2 regions of the Streptomyces sp. NPDC054765 genome follow, and region 2 is predicted to be linked to the other one. Evidence: predicted binding sites of a transcription regulator. Region 2 holds the regulator's gene; the other holds the start of a gene.
What was found. Region 2 encodes HrcA, which represses chaperone genes, less so after heat shock. Its sites were predicted from a motif close to TTNGCACTCNGNNNNNCNGAGTGCNAA; they were not measured.
Positions count from the first base shown of each region.

Region 1: a site for HrcA is predicted at 5,332-5,358, ahead of groES (co-chaperone GroES). Genes of this name have one in related genera too.

Region 1 covers NZ_JBSHBP010000113.1:307-7,274, reverse strand. The annotation lists gene ACWGJY_RS36195 (MOSC domain-containing protein) at 1-583, shown strand, start outside; gene ACWGJY_RS36190 (SDR family NAD(P)-dependent oxidoreductase) at 852-1,625, shown strand; gene ACWGJY_RS36185 (hydroxyacid dehydrogenase) at 1,930-2,949, shown strand; gene groL (chaperonin GroEL) at 3,116-4,741, opposite strand; gene groES (co-chaperone GroES) at 4,876-5,184, opposite strand; gene ACWGJY_RS36170 (FtsW/RodA/SpoVE family cell cycle protein) at 5,699-6,968, shown strand, end outside.
Region 2 covers NZ_JBSHBP010000009.1:78,769-85,736, forward strand. The annotation lists gene ACWGJY_RS08725 (nitronate monooxygenase) at 1-256, opposite strand, end outside; gene dnaJ (molecular chaperone DnaJ) at 353-1,489, opposite strand; gene hrcA (heat-inducible transcriptional repressor HrcA) at 1,490-2,506, opposite strand; gene ACWGJY_RS08740 (MBL fold metallo-hydrolase) at 2,701-3,438, shown strand; gene ACWGJY_RS08745 (DUF3097 domain-containing protein) at 3,497-4,330, shown strand; gene ACWGJY_RS08750 (Uma2 family endonuclease) at 4,308-4,886, opposite strand; gene hemW (radical SAM family heme chaperone HemW) at 4,987-6,219, opposite strand; gene ACWGJY_RS08760 (SpoIIE family protein phosphatase) at 6,272-6,968, opposite strand, start outside.

The DNA.
Region 1 (6,968 bases), on a different contig from region 2:
GCCCGTGGACGGCCCGGTGGCGGTCACCGCCCCCGGTCCCAAGGGCACCGGAGGCAGCGGGCTGGCCGGCGACACGGTGGTCGATCTGCGCTTTCACGGCGGCGACGACCAGGCCGTCTACGCCTATGCGCGGGAGGATCTGGACGACTGGCAGCGGGAGCTGGGCCGCGAGCTGGCCAACGGGGTCTTCGGCGAGAACCTCACGACCTCGGGCGTCGAGGTCACCGGCGCCCGCGTCGGTGAGCGCTGGCGGGTCGGCCCGCAGCTCCTGCTGGAGGTCACCTCGCCGCGTATCCCCTGCCGCACGTTCCACGGGTGGCTCGGTGAGCACGGCTGGAACAAACGGTTCATCCAGGCTGCGGTGCCCGGCGCGTATCTGCGGGTGATCGAGCCGGGCGAGATCCGCGCGGGGGACGCCGTCGAGGTGGTGCACCGCCCACATCACGAGGTGACGATCGAGCTGATGTTCCGGGCCCTGACCCTCCGGCGGGAGCTGCTGCCGCGGCTGCTGGCGGCGGGCGCGGCGCTCCCGGAGGAGGCGCGGCTCACGGCGCTGAAGTATGCGGGGCGGGCGGGGGATTGAGCCGCGGCCGGTAGGGGGGCTGCACGGCTCGGGGAGCCGGGCGGGGCGGCGCCCCGGGGGCCGGGGGCGAGCCGTACCAGCCGGGGGCGACGGGCCGTCAGAGCCGGGACCCACAGGCACTCAGAGCCGGTTGCCGCAGGCCTCAGGGCCGGTTGCCGCAGGCCCCCAGGGCCGGTTGCCGCAAGGCGTGACGCTCGTCGTGCGCGCGCGGCCGCGCCGCCGGGGGGAGGGGCTCGGGCGTCGTGCCCGGGGCGGATAGCGTGCCCGTATGACGACTGCATTGATCACGGGAGCGACGGCGGGCATCGGCGCGGCGTTCGCCCGGCGGCTGGCGAGCGACGGCCATAGCGTGGTGCTGGTCGCGCGCGACGAGAAGCGACTGCACGAGCAGGCCACCGAGTTGCACGACCGGCACGGCATCGAGGCCGAGGTGCTCAGCGCCGATCTGTCCACCGAGGAGGGCATCGCGGCCGTCGAGGCGCGGCTGTCGGACACCAAACACCCGGTGGATCTGCTGGTGAACAACGCCGGCTTCGGCAACAAGGGCGAGTACCTCGAAGTCTCGATGGCCGACGAGCTGACGATGCTGAAGGTGCACTGTGAGGCCGTGCTGCGGCTGACCACGGCCGGGGTGCGCGGAATGCGGGACCGGCGGCGGGGCGCGGTGGTCAATGTGGCCTCGGTGGCGGCGTTCGTACCGCGCGGCACCTATGGCGCGAGCAAGGCGTGGGTCGTGCAGTTCACGCAGGGGGCCGCGCGGGATCTGGCGGGCAGCGGGGTGCGGCTGATGGCGCTGTGCCCGGGGTTCGTACGGACCGAGTTCCACCAGCGGGCCGGGATGGGGACGGACAACATCCCCGGGTGGATGTGGCTGGACGCCGACAAGCTCGTCGATGCCGCGATGAAGGACCTGACGCGGGGGAAGTCGCTCTCCATTCCCGACCCTCGGTACAAGGCGCTCATGGGCGCCGTGAAGCTGGCGCCCCGTGGGGTGCTGGGGAGCATGACGTCCCGTACGGGCCGGAAGTACGGGCCGCGCTGAGGCGGTGTCGCTTCCTGCGCGGCCAAGGAGCGGTGACGTCGCGGGGCGTCTCTCCGATGCGGGTCGCGGTGGCGTGGGGCCGTGGCGTGCGGTGACGGGCGGTGACGTGCACCGGCCGGGGCCAGGACCGCCGTTCTCCGGCCGGGGCTGGATGGTGGCGGATTCGCTCCTCTAGGCTCGGCCGCGGTCCGGCCGGCCGGGCGACCGCGAAGGAGCACCGTTCCCCACCATGCACCCCACCCCTGACAGTGCCCCCGCCTCTGACAGCGCCCCCGGACCTGACGGTGCCCCCGGACCTGCGGAAATGCCGCCGGTCCGGCCCACGTTGCTGCTGTCGATGGGCCCCGGCATCGCCGAGCGGCTGCTCGATGCCCGCCACCACACCCGCCTCACGGCCCTCGCCCGCACCGACCCACGCCTCGTCGCACACGATCTGGCCACCCCCACCCCCGAGGTCGCCGCCGCCCTCGCCGGCGCCGAGGTCCTCCTCACCTGCTGGGGCGCCCCGCCGCTCACCGGCCGGGTGCTGGCAGCGGCCCCCCGGCTGCGCGCCGTCGTCCACGCCGCCGGCTCGGTCAAACACCACCTCACCGACGCCTGCTGGGAGCGCGGCATCGCCGTCACCTCGGCCGCCGACGCCAACGCGCTCCCGGTCGCCGAATACACCCTCGCCGCGATCCTCTTCGCCAACAAGCGCGTGCTGCACTCCGCCCACCGCTACCGGGGCCTGCGCACCCCGCACGACTGGCACCGCGAACTCGCCACCGCCGGAAACTACCGCCGCACCATCGGCGTCATCGGCGCCTCCCGCATCGGCCGCCGGGTCATCGAGCTGCTGCGCCCGTTCGATCTGCGCGTCCTGCTGTACGACCCGTACGTGGACGCCGCCGAGGCCGCCCGGCTCGGCGTGACACCGGCCCCGCTCGACGCCCTCTGCGCCGGCAGCGACGTGGTGACCGTGCACGCCCCGCAGCTGCCCGCCACCCGCCATCTGCTCGGCGCCCGCGAACTGGCCCTGCTGCCCGACGGCGCCACCCTGGTCAACACCGCCCGCGGCTCCCTGGTCGACGGGACGGCCCTGCTCGCCGAGCTGGTCACCGGCCGTCTACAGGCCGTCCTCGATGTCACCGAACCCGAACTCCCGCCCTCGGATTCGCCGTTGTACGAGCTGCCGAACGTCCTGCTGACGCCGCATGTGGCGGGGTCGCTGGGCACCGAACTCCACCGCCTGGCCGACCACGCCCTGGACGAACTCGAACGCTACGCCCGGGGCCGCCCGTTCACCGGTCGCGTACGGCCCGAGCATCTGCACCACTCGGCCTGACCTCCGGCCGGACGTCCGCGCCGGCAGCTCGGACCGGCAGCTCGGACCGGCCGCGGCGGCGGGGCACCGCCCCCGGTCCGCGTCCTCACCCACGAAAGACCCGGCCCCCGCACACCGCGGGGACCGGGTCTCGTACGTCAGGCAGCGAGCTGCCCGGCGCTATGCGTCAGTGCGCGTGCCCGTGACCGTGACCGGCCTCGGCCGCCTCCTCCTCCGCGGGCTTCTCGACGACCAGGGTCTCGGTCGTCAGCAGCAGCGAGGCGATCGACGCGGCGTTCTCCAGGGCGGAGCGGGTGACCTTCACCGGGTCGATGACGCCGGCCTTGACCAGGTCGCCGTACTCGCCGGTGGCGGCGTTGAAGCCGTTGCCCTTCTCCAGCTCGGAGACCTTCGCGGTGATGACGTAGCCCTCCAGGCCGGCGTTCTCCGCGATCCAGCGCAGCGGCTCGACGACGGCGCGACGGACGACGGCGACACCGGTGGCCTCGTCGCCCTCCTTGCCGAGGGAGCCTTCCAGCACCTTGGCGGCGTGCACCAGAGCGGAGCCACCACCGGAGACGATGCCCTCCTCGACCGCGGCGCGGGTCGCGGAGATGGCGTCCTCCAGACGGTGCTTCTTCTCCTTGAGCTCGACCTCGGTGGCCGCGCCCACACGGATGACACAGACGCCACCGGCGAGCTTGGCGAGGCGCTCCTGGAGCTTCTCGCGGTCCCAGTCGGAGTCGGTGGACTCGATCTCGGCCTTGATCTGGGCAACGCGGCCGGTGACGTCCTCGGACTTGCCGCCACCGTCGACGAGGGTGGTGTCGTCCTTGGTGACGGTCACCCGGCGGGCGGTGCCGAGCACGTCCAGACCGGCCTGGTCGAGCTTGAGGCCGACCTCCTCGGCGATGACGGTCGCACCGGTGAGGGTGGCGATGTCGCCGAGCATGGCCTTGCGGCGGTCACCGAAGCCGGGGGCCTTGACGGCCACGGCGTTGAAGGTGCCGCGGATCTTGTTGACGACCAGGGTCGACAGGGCCTCGCCCTCGACGTCCTCGGCGATGATCAGCAGCGGCTTGGAGGCACCGGCCTGGATGACCTTCTCCAGCAGCGGCAGCAGGTCCTGGATCGAGGAGATCTTGCCCTGGTGGATCAGGATGTACGGGTCCTCGAGGACGGCCTCCATACGCTCCTGGTCGGTGACCATGTACGGCGAGAGGTAGCCCTTGTCGAAGGCCATGCCCTCGGTGAAGTCGAGCTCCAGACCGAAGGTGTTGGACTCCTCGACGGTGATGACACCGTCCTTGCCGACCTTGTCCATCGCCTCGGCGATGAGCTCGCCGACCTGCTTGTCCTGCGCGGACAGGCCGGCCACGGCGGCGATGTCGGACTTGTCGTCGATCGGGCGGGCGGTCGCGAGGAGCTCCTCGGACACGGCCTTGACGGCGGCGTCGATGCCCTTCTTCAGGGCAGCCGGGGACGCGCCGGCGGCGACGTTGCGCAGACCCTCGCGGACCAGCGCCTGGGCCAGCACGGTGGCGGTGGTGGTGCCGTCACCCGCGATGTCGTTGGTCTTGGTCGCCACCTCCTTGACGAGCTGGGCGCCGAGGTTCTCGTACGGGTCGTCGACCTCCACCTCACGGGCGATGGTGACGCCGTCGTTGGTGATGGTCGGGGCGCCGAACTTCTTGTCGATGACGACGTTGCGGCCCTTGGGGCCGATCGTCACCTTGACCGTGTCGGCAAGCTTGTTGACGCCGCGCTCAAGGGCGCGACGGGCGTCCTCGTCGAACTTAAGGATCTTCGCCATGGGTTGCTTCAAGTCCTCTCATTGCGATCCTCGGCCACGACGTGGGGACCGCTGTCGCTCAAACGAACTGCGCCCCTGCCCCGGTTGTTTAGACGCGGGAACCAGGGGCGCAGATCAGGGCAAAACCGGGTGACTTACTTCTCGACGATCGCGAGGACGTCGCGAGCCGAGAGAACGAGGTAGTCCTCGTTGTTGTACTTCACTTCGGTGCCGCCGTACTTGCTGTAGAGAACGACGTCGCCGACGTTCACGTCGAGCTCGATGCGCTTGCCGTCCTCGACACGGCCCGGACCCACGGCCAGGACGACGCCCTCCTGGGGCTTCTCCTTGGCGGTGTCCGGAATGACCAGGCCCGAAGCCGTGGTCTGCTCGGCGTCGAGCGGCTGGACCACAATGCGGTCCTCGAGCGGCTTGATGGCAACCTTGGAGCTGGTGGTCGTCACGATCCGACCTCCCCCTTCGGAGATCTCACGGGGTTAACTGTCTGAGGTGGCGACCAGGTGGATCCGTCGTCGCGGGTGCCGGACCTGCCCGTCGCTGTGTTCTGGCACTCCCCACTGGAGAGTGCCAACGCCGAGACTATGACGCGGTTAGCACTCGGTCAAGCGGAGTGCCAGCGCGGCGGGGTGCGCTTCCTTCCGCGCCGGTTGACCGGCCGTACGGAGCCACGCCCGCCCGGCGGTCCGCACACCGCCGGTTACGGCCATCTGCGGCGCGTCCGGGAGCGGATTACCGGCCGCTTTACCGGAAGGTTCTTATCAAATCGGACACACCTTCCCGTTCCCTCGCAACCACGCCCCCGGCTGCCTCGTCTACTTCCCCGACTGCCAGGCCGACGACCCGGGCACATCCCGGCCGGCCGGCGGCCTTGACGATCAGTGGCGGAGGAAACCCGTGCGTGGAATGACCAGCGTTCCCCGGGCGGCCCGGCGGCCGGAGACAGACGTCGAGCGCACCATGACCTTCGCCGCGCTGGCCCAGGCACCGGACCGCCGGCGGGCCGAGGCATGGCTGCTCGCCTTCGCCGTGCTGATCGCGGACTTCGGCTACGCCTGCACCGGCCTGTCGATGACCGGCCGGCTGCCCGGCGGACTGGCCGGGTTCGCCCTCAGCATGTTCTTCGTGGCGCTGGTCCCGCATCTGGTGGTGCGCCGCTGCGCGCCCCGCGCCGATCCGCTGATCCTGCCGCTGGCGACCCTGCTGACCGGGATCGGCCTGGTGCTGCTGCACCGCCTGGACATGACCTATGCGCAGACACCGCGACTGAGGATCGCCGAGGCGGCGAGCGGACAGCTGGTGTGGACGGTGATCGGGGTGACGGTCTGCATCGCGATCCTGCTGGTGCTGCGCGATCACCGCGTCCTGCAGCGCTACATCTATCTGACGATGGTGGTCGCGCTGGTGCTGCTGATGGCACCGGCCTTCTTCGGCGCCGACATGTACGGCGCGAAGCGCTGGATCCTGCTCGGACCGCTGTCACTGCAGCCCGGCGAGTTCGTGAAGATCATGATCTCGGTGTTCTTCGCCGGCTACCTCACCGTCAACCGTGATGCGCTGGCGCTGGCGGGACGCCGCGTCATGGGCATCCGGCTGCCCCCGGGGCGGCAGCTGGCGCCGATCTTCACGATCTGGGCGGTCAGTCTGCTGGTGCTGATCTTCGAACGGGACCTGGGCACCTCGCTGATCTTCTTCGGGGTCTTCGTGATCATGCTGTACATGGCCACCGACCGCACCAGCTGGGTGGTGTGCGGCTTGCTGATGGCCGTCGTCGGCGCGGCCGTGGTCGGCTCCCTGGAACCGCACGTCCACGGCCGGGTCATCGCCTGGCTCGACCCCATGCGGGCCTTCACCAAGGAGGGCATCGCGGCGGGCATGTCCAACCAGCTGGGCCAGGCGCTGTTCAGCTTCGGCAGCGGCGGCCTCTCGGGCACCGGCCTGGGCCAGGGCCACCCGGAGCTGATCGGCTTCGCCGGCAACAGCGACTTCATCCTCACCACCGTCGGCGAGGAGATGGGGCTGGCCGGGGTGACGGTCGTGATCATGCTGTACGTGCTGCTCGCGCAGCGCGGCCTGCGGGTGGCCCTGTCCGCCCGCGACCCGTTCGGCAAACTCCTCGCGGTCGGGCTCTCCGGGGCCCTGCTCCTCCAGGTCTTCGTGGTCGCCGGCGGCGTCACCGGCCTGATCCCGCTGACCGGCAAGGCACTCCCGTTCCTCGCCAAGGGCGGCT
Region 2 (6,968 bases):
GGTAGACCTCGACGACGGAGCCGTCGGCGAGCGAGGGCTGCGGCATGAAGAGATTGACGCCGAAGGGCCGGTCGGTCAGCGACCGCAGCTGTTTGATCTCCTGGTACATGCCATCGGCGGTTTTGTAACCGGCGGCGAGGAAGCCGAGACCGCCGGCGCCGCAGACGGCGGCGGCCAGCTCGGGTCCGGAGCCGCCTCCCGCCATCGGCGCCTGCACGATCGGGTAGCGGCAGAGATCGGTCAGTGCGGTGGGCATGAGCACATCGTGTCACGCCCACCGCCGCGTTCCGAACCGGGGCCGTGGCCGCCGCGCGAGCCCGGGGAGCGGCTTCGGCCCCCGGGCCCACCTGGGCTATCGGCCGTTGAACGCATCCTTCAGACGCGAGAACAGCCCCTGCTGCCCCGGCTGGAACTGCCCCGTGGGCCGTTCCTCTCCGCGCAGCTTCGCCAGCCGCCGCAGCAGCTCTTCCTGGTCGGGGTCGAGCTTGGACGGCGTCTGCACCTCGACGTGGACGATCAGATCGCCGCGGCCGCCACCGCGCAGATGGGTCACCCCGCGCTGGTGCAGCGGGATCGACTGGCCGGACTGGGTGCCGGGCCGGACGTCGATCTCCTCCACCCCGTCCAGCGTCTCCAGCGGACACTTCGTGCCCAGCGCCGCCGCTGTCATCGGGATGGTGACCGTGCAGTGCAGATCGTCGCCGCGCCGCTGGAAGACCGAATGCGCCAGCTCGTGGATCTCCACATAGAGATCTCCGGCGGGGCCGCCGCCGGGGCCGACCTCGCCCTCGCCCGCGAGCTGGATGCGGGTGCCGTTGTCGACGCCGGCCGGGATCTTGACGGTCAGCGTGCGGCGGGAGCGGATCCGGCCGTCGCCGGCGCACTCGGGGCACGGAGTCGGCACGACCGTGCCGAAGCCCTGGCACTGCGGGCACGGCCGGGACGTCATGACCTGGCCGAGGAAGGACCGGGTGACCTGCGAGACCTCACCGCGGCCGCGGCACATGTCACAGGTCTGCGCCGAGGTGCCGGGCGCCGCGCCCTCACCGCTGCACGTCGTACAGACGACGGCGGTGTCGACCTGGATGTCCTTGGTCGTGCCGAAGGCCGCTTCGTTCAGCTCGATGTCGAGCCGGATCATGGCGTCCTGGCCGCGGCGGGTGCGCGAACGCGGCCCGCGCTGCGATGCGGTGCCGAAGAAGGCGTCCATGATGTCGGAGAAGTTGCCGAAGCCCGCACCGAAGCCGCCCGCGCCCTGGCCGCCGCCGGCCTGCGAGAGGGGGTCGCCGCCGAGGTCGTAGACCTGCTTCTTCTGCGGATCCGACAGGACCTCGTAAGCGGCGTTGATCTCCTTGAACCGCTCTTGGGTCTTGGGGTCCGGGTTCACATCCGGGTGCAGCTCGCGCGCCAGCCGGCGGAAGGCCTTCTTGATCTGGTCCTGCGAGGCGTCGCGGCCGACGCCGAGGACCGAATAGTAATCCGTGGCCACTTACGACTCCGCGAGGATTTGTCCGACGTAACGTGCCACTGCGCGTACCGCTCCCATCGTTCCGGGGTAGTCCATGCGGGTCGGTCCGACCACGCCGAGTTTGGCGACTGCCTCGTCGCCCGAACCGTAGCCGACCGTGACGACCGATGTGGACGCCAGGCCTTCATGGGCATTCTCATGCCCGATACGTACGGTCATGCCCGAGTCCTTGGCTTCCCCGAGCAGCTTGAGCATCACCACATGCTCCTCAAGGGCCTCCAGAACCGGCCGAATGGTCAGGGGGAAGTCGTGCCCGAAGCGGGTGAGATTGGCGGTGCCGCCGATCATCAGCCGTTCCTCGGTCTCTTCCACCAAAGTCTCCAGCAACACCGACAGCACTGTCGAGACCGTGCCGCGGTCGTCCTGCTCGAAGGACTCCGGGAGATCCTGCACCAACTGCGGCACATCCGCGAACCGGCGGCCGACGACCCGGCTGTTGAGCCGCGCCCGCAGATCCGCCAGGGACGTCTCACCGAACGGCGCCTGGCAGTCGATGAGCCGCTGCTCGACCCGTCCGGTGTCCGTGATCAGCACGAGCATCAGCCGGGCCGGGGCCAGCGCCAGCAGCTCGACATGGCGGACCGTGGACCGGGTCAGGGACGGATACTGCACGACTGCGACCTGCCGGGTCAGCTGCGCCAGCAGCCGGACCGTGCGGCCCACCACGTCGTCGAGGTCGACGGCGCCGTCCAGGAAATTCTGGATCGCCCGCCGCTCCGGGCTGGACAGCGGCTTGACGCCGGCCAGCTTGTCGACGAACAGGCGGTAGCCCTTGTCGGTCGGGATGCGCCCGGCGCTGGTGTGCGGCTGGGCGATGAATCCCTCGTCCTCCAGGGCCGCCATGTCATTGCGGACGGTGGCCGGGGAGACGCCGAGCTGATGGCGTTCGGTGAGCGCCTTGGAGCCGACCGGCTCCTCCGTGCCGACATAGTCCTGGACGATGGCGCGCAGCACCTCCAGCCTGCGTTCACTGAGCATCCCGCGCACCTCCAGTCCGGCCGTCCGCCGTCTTGTGTCTCCTGGCACTCACACGGGCCGAGTGCCAGACCCTGAGCCAGTGTACGGCCGGGTAGCACGGCCACGGCAAGGGCAGCCGCGCGGAGCACTCGCCGGATGACCGTGTTCGGCCGATCTGTCGGGCAACGCTATCGCGATGGCGCTAGCGTCTCGGTATGCACACTGCTTGGGAAGAGGCCGGTTGGGAACGACTCGGTGACGGTGTCGCCAGGCGCCGGATGCCGGGCTGGGACGAGACGATCGGGGTGATCGCGGGGGCCACCGGGGTCATGATCGTCGACACCGGCGCGACCCTGCGCGACGGCGCCGATCTGCGCCGGTCGGTCCGCGGCGTACTGGGCCGGGAAGTGACGCATGTCGCGCTCACCCATCCACATTTCGATCATGTCCTGGGCACCGCCGCCTTCGCGGGGGTCGAGGTGTTCGGCGCGACCGGCCTGGAGGAGCTGTTCCGGCGCGAGAAGGACGAGCTGCGGCGGAGCGCGGTGCGCCACGGCGTCGGCGCGGACGCCGCCGCGGAGGCCGCCGATCTGCTCGTCGCCCCGCACCACCACGTACACGGCCGGCTGACCGTCGAGCTCGGCGGCCGGCCGGTGCTGCTCGCCAACGTCGGCCCCGGGCACACCGCCCACGATCTCGCGGTGCTGGTCCCGGGCCGGCAGGGCTCCCCCGAGATCGTCTTCTGCGGCGATCTGGTCGAGGAGTCCGGCGAGCCGCAGGCGGGCCCGGACGCGCTGCCGCAGCAGTGGCCCGGCGCGCTGGACCGACTGCTGGCCCTCGGCGGCGAGGACGCGGTCTACGTCCCCGGCCACGGCGCCGTGGTGGACGCCGCCTTCGTGCGCGCCCAGCGGGACGCCCTGGCGGCCCGCTTCGGCGTCGCTCCCGCCTCCTGACCCCTGCCCCGACCCTCCGTCCCCCTCTTCGCGTCCCTCTCCCGAACAGAACAGGCCCATGCAGAGCAAGCGTTACAGCCCCGATCTGACCCCGTCCTGGAAGAAGCAGCGCCCCGCCCCCGAGGTACCGGCCGACCCGGATCTCGTCGTCGAGGAGGTCACCACGGGCTTCTGCGGCGCGGTGATCCGCTGCGAGAAGACCGCCGAGGGCCCGACGGTCACCCTGGAGGACCGCTTCGGCAAGCACCGTGTCTTTCCGATGACCCCGCGCGGCTTCCTCCTGGAGGGCAAGGTCGTCACCCTCGTACGCCCCCAGGGCCGTCCGGCGCCGGGCGCTCCGGCTCGTACGGCCTCCGGCTCGCTCGCCGTCCCCGGCGCCCGCGCCCGGGTCGCCCGCGCCGGGCGCATCTATGTGGAGGGCCGGCACGACGCCGAGCTCGTCGAGCGGGTGTGGGGCGACGATCTGCGCATCGAGGGCGTCGTCGTGGAGTACCTGGAGGGCATCGACGACCTCCCGGCGATCGTCCGCGCCTTCTCCCCCGGGCCGGACGCCCGTCTCGGCGTCCTCGTCGACCACCTCGTGCCCGGCTCGAAGGAGTCCCGGATCGCGGCCGGGGTGACCGGCGCCGACGCCCTGGTCGTGGGCCACCCGTACATCGACGTGTGGGAGGCGGTGAAGCCGTCGTCCGTGGGGATCCCGGCCTGGCCCACCGTGCCGCGCGGGCAGGACTGGAAGACGGGCGTGTGCCGCGCGCTGGGCTGGCCGGAGAACACCGGGGCGGCCTGGCAGCGCATCCTGTCGTGCGTGCGCTCCTACAAGGACCTGGAGCCGGCGCTGCTGGGAAGGGTCGAGGAACTGATCGACTTCGTCACGGGTGGCGGTGGGGCCTGATGTCCTTGAGAGTGCCGAATTCGCTGGTGTCCAGGTCGATGCCGAGCAGTGTCAGGGGCACGGGGTCGCCGAACTTCGTGATGCGCTGCACGCGGTAATCGGCCTCCTCGCCCTCTCCGACAGGTTCGGTGAGCAGGACGCACTGGGCCATGACGGGGTCGATGATCAGGTAGGCCGGAGCCTTGCCCGCGGCATAGATCGAGCGCTTGATGCCGTAGTCCCGGTCGACGCTGGTCTTGGAGACGACCTCGATCAGCATCGTGACCACTCCGGCCGGCATGAGCCGCCCGGACTCCGGCACGACATCGCGTTCCAGAACCACGAGATCGGGCTGCGGTTCACTGTTCTCGCTCAGGATGTCGATGTCCTGCGTCTGAAGCCGGTGCCACTTCTGACGCGGAATCTGGTCGAAGACCGCCTCAACGATCAGGTTGTGGACCAGATCCGGTCCCGCCATCATCACAATTTCCCCCCGGAGGAGCTCCACCTTGATGCCCTCGGGAACCTCAAGGTTCTCGAAGAGCTCCGTCATCCGGCGTTCATCCACAGTGGTCATCTCCGTGGCCTCCGTTTCCTGTTCGCCGTGTCTACGGCACAGGCCAGGAACAGCCTAGGCGGCCCCGCAGGCCCGCCACATCGGTTCACTCGTTCGAGGATCAGTCCACCAGATCCCGCACCACCGCGTCAGCCAGCAGCCGTCCCCGGAGTGTCAGGACAGCCCGGCCGGCCTCGTACGGCGCCCGCTGCAGGAGCCCGTCGGCCAAGGCGCGGGCCGCCGCCCGTGCGCCCGCCGGGGCGAGCAGGTCCAGCGGGCAGCCGTCCGCGAGCCGCAGTTCCAGGAGGATGCGCTCCACCCGCCGGTCCTCGTCCGCCAGGATCTCGCGGCCGGCGCCCGGGGAGCGGCCTTCGGCGAGGGCCTGGGCGTAGGCGCCGGGGTGTTTGACGTTCCACCAGCGGACGCCGCCGACATGGCTGTGGGCACCGGGGCCCGCGCCCCACCAGTCGGCGCCGGTCCAGTACAGCTCGTTGTGGCGGCAGCGGGCGGCGTCGGTGGTGGCCCAGTTGGAGACCTCGTACCAGCGGAAACCGGCCGCGGTGAGGCATTCCTCGGCGATGAGGTAGCGGTCGGCGTGGACGTCGTCGTCGGTCATCGGGACCTCGCCGCGGCGGATCCGGCGGGCCAGCTGGGTGCCCTCCTCGACGATCAGAGCGTAGGCGGAGACGTGGTCGGGCCCGGCGCCGACCGCGGCGTCGAGGGAGGCCCGCCAGTCGTCGTCGCTCTCGCCCGGGGTGCCGTAGATCAGATCGAGGTTGACGTGCTCGAACCCGGCCGCGCGGGCCTCGGCGACGCAGGCCTCGGGGCGGCCGGGGGTGTGCGTGCGGTCGAGGATCTTCAGGACGTGCTGCCGGGCGCTCTGCATGCCGAAGGAGACGCGGTTGAAGCCGCCCGCGCGTAGTTCGGCGAGGTAGCGGGGGTCGACGGACTCCGGGTTGGCCTCGGTGGTGATCTCCGCGCCGGGCGCCAGGCCGAACTCCTCGCGGATCGCCGCCAGCATCCGCGAGAGATCGGCGGCGGGCAGCAGGGTCGGGGTGCCGCCGCCGACGAAGACCGTCTCGACCGGGCGCGGGTCGTCGCCCAGCACCTTGCGGGCCAGCCGGATCTCGTCGACGACGGTGTCGGCGTAGTTGTCACGGGAGGCCAGGGCGCCGCCGGAGCCGCGCAGCTCGCTCGCGGTGTAGGTGTTGAAGTCGCAGTAGCCGCAGCGGGTCGCGCAGTACGGCACGTGCAGATAGAAGCCGAGGGGCCGGCCGGCGGCAGCGGCCGGCGTATGACCGGGCAGCGCCCCGTCCTCGGGCATCGGCTCACCATCAGGCAGTGCGGAAGGCATGGACACATTGTCCGTCATGGCGGGGCGGCGCCGGTCCGGGCGGCGATGTGCCCTACGGCACCCCGTGCCCCGCTGCCTGGAGGACCAGCAGCGCCAGGTCGTCGTCGGGCGGGACCGGGCCGAAGGCGTGGACGGTGTTGCGGATGTGGCCGGCGAGGGCGGTCGCGCCGAGGCCGGCACCGTCGGCGAGGGCGGTGGCCAGCCCGTCCTCGTCGTCGAAGAGCCGCCGTCCCGAGCGCCGCTCGGTCACGCCGTCGGTGACGCACAGAAGCGTTTCGCCAGGGCAGAGGTCGAACGATTCGCTGACGTACGCCGCGTCCTCCACCACCCCCAGCAGCATCTGCGGCGCCGCGACGACCCGGACCGTGCCGTCCGCGCCCAGCACCAGTGGCAGCGGGTGGCCGGCGCTGGCGAGGGTGCAGCGGGCGCCGCCGGAGCCGCCGGGGTACGGGACGATCTCGCCGTAGAGCAGGGACAGGAAACGGGCCTGTTCGCCCTCCTCGCGGATCTCGACCGGCGCCTCCGCCCCGGCGCCGGCCGCCGCCACCGCCGCCGCGACCGCCGCGACCGAGTCCGCGGCCTCCCGTGCCATGGTCTTGTTGAGCCGGTCGAGCACCGCCGCCACCCCGAAGCCGTCCCGGGCCAGCAGCCGCAGCACCGGCCGGGCCAGCCCGGTCACCGCGGCCGCCTCGGGGCCGCTGCCGCAGACATCGCCGAGGGCGAAGCACCAGCGGCCGTCCCCGGCGTCG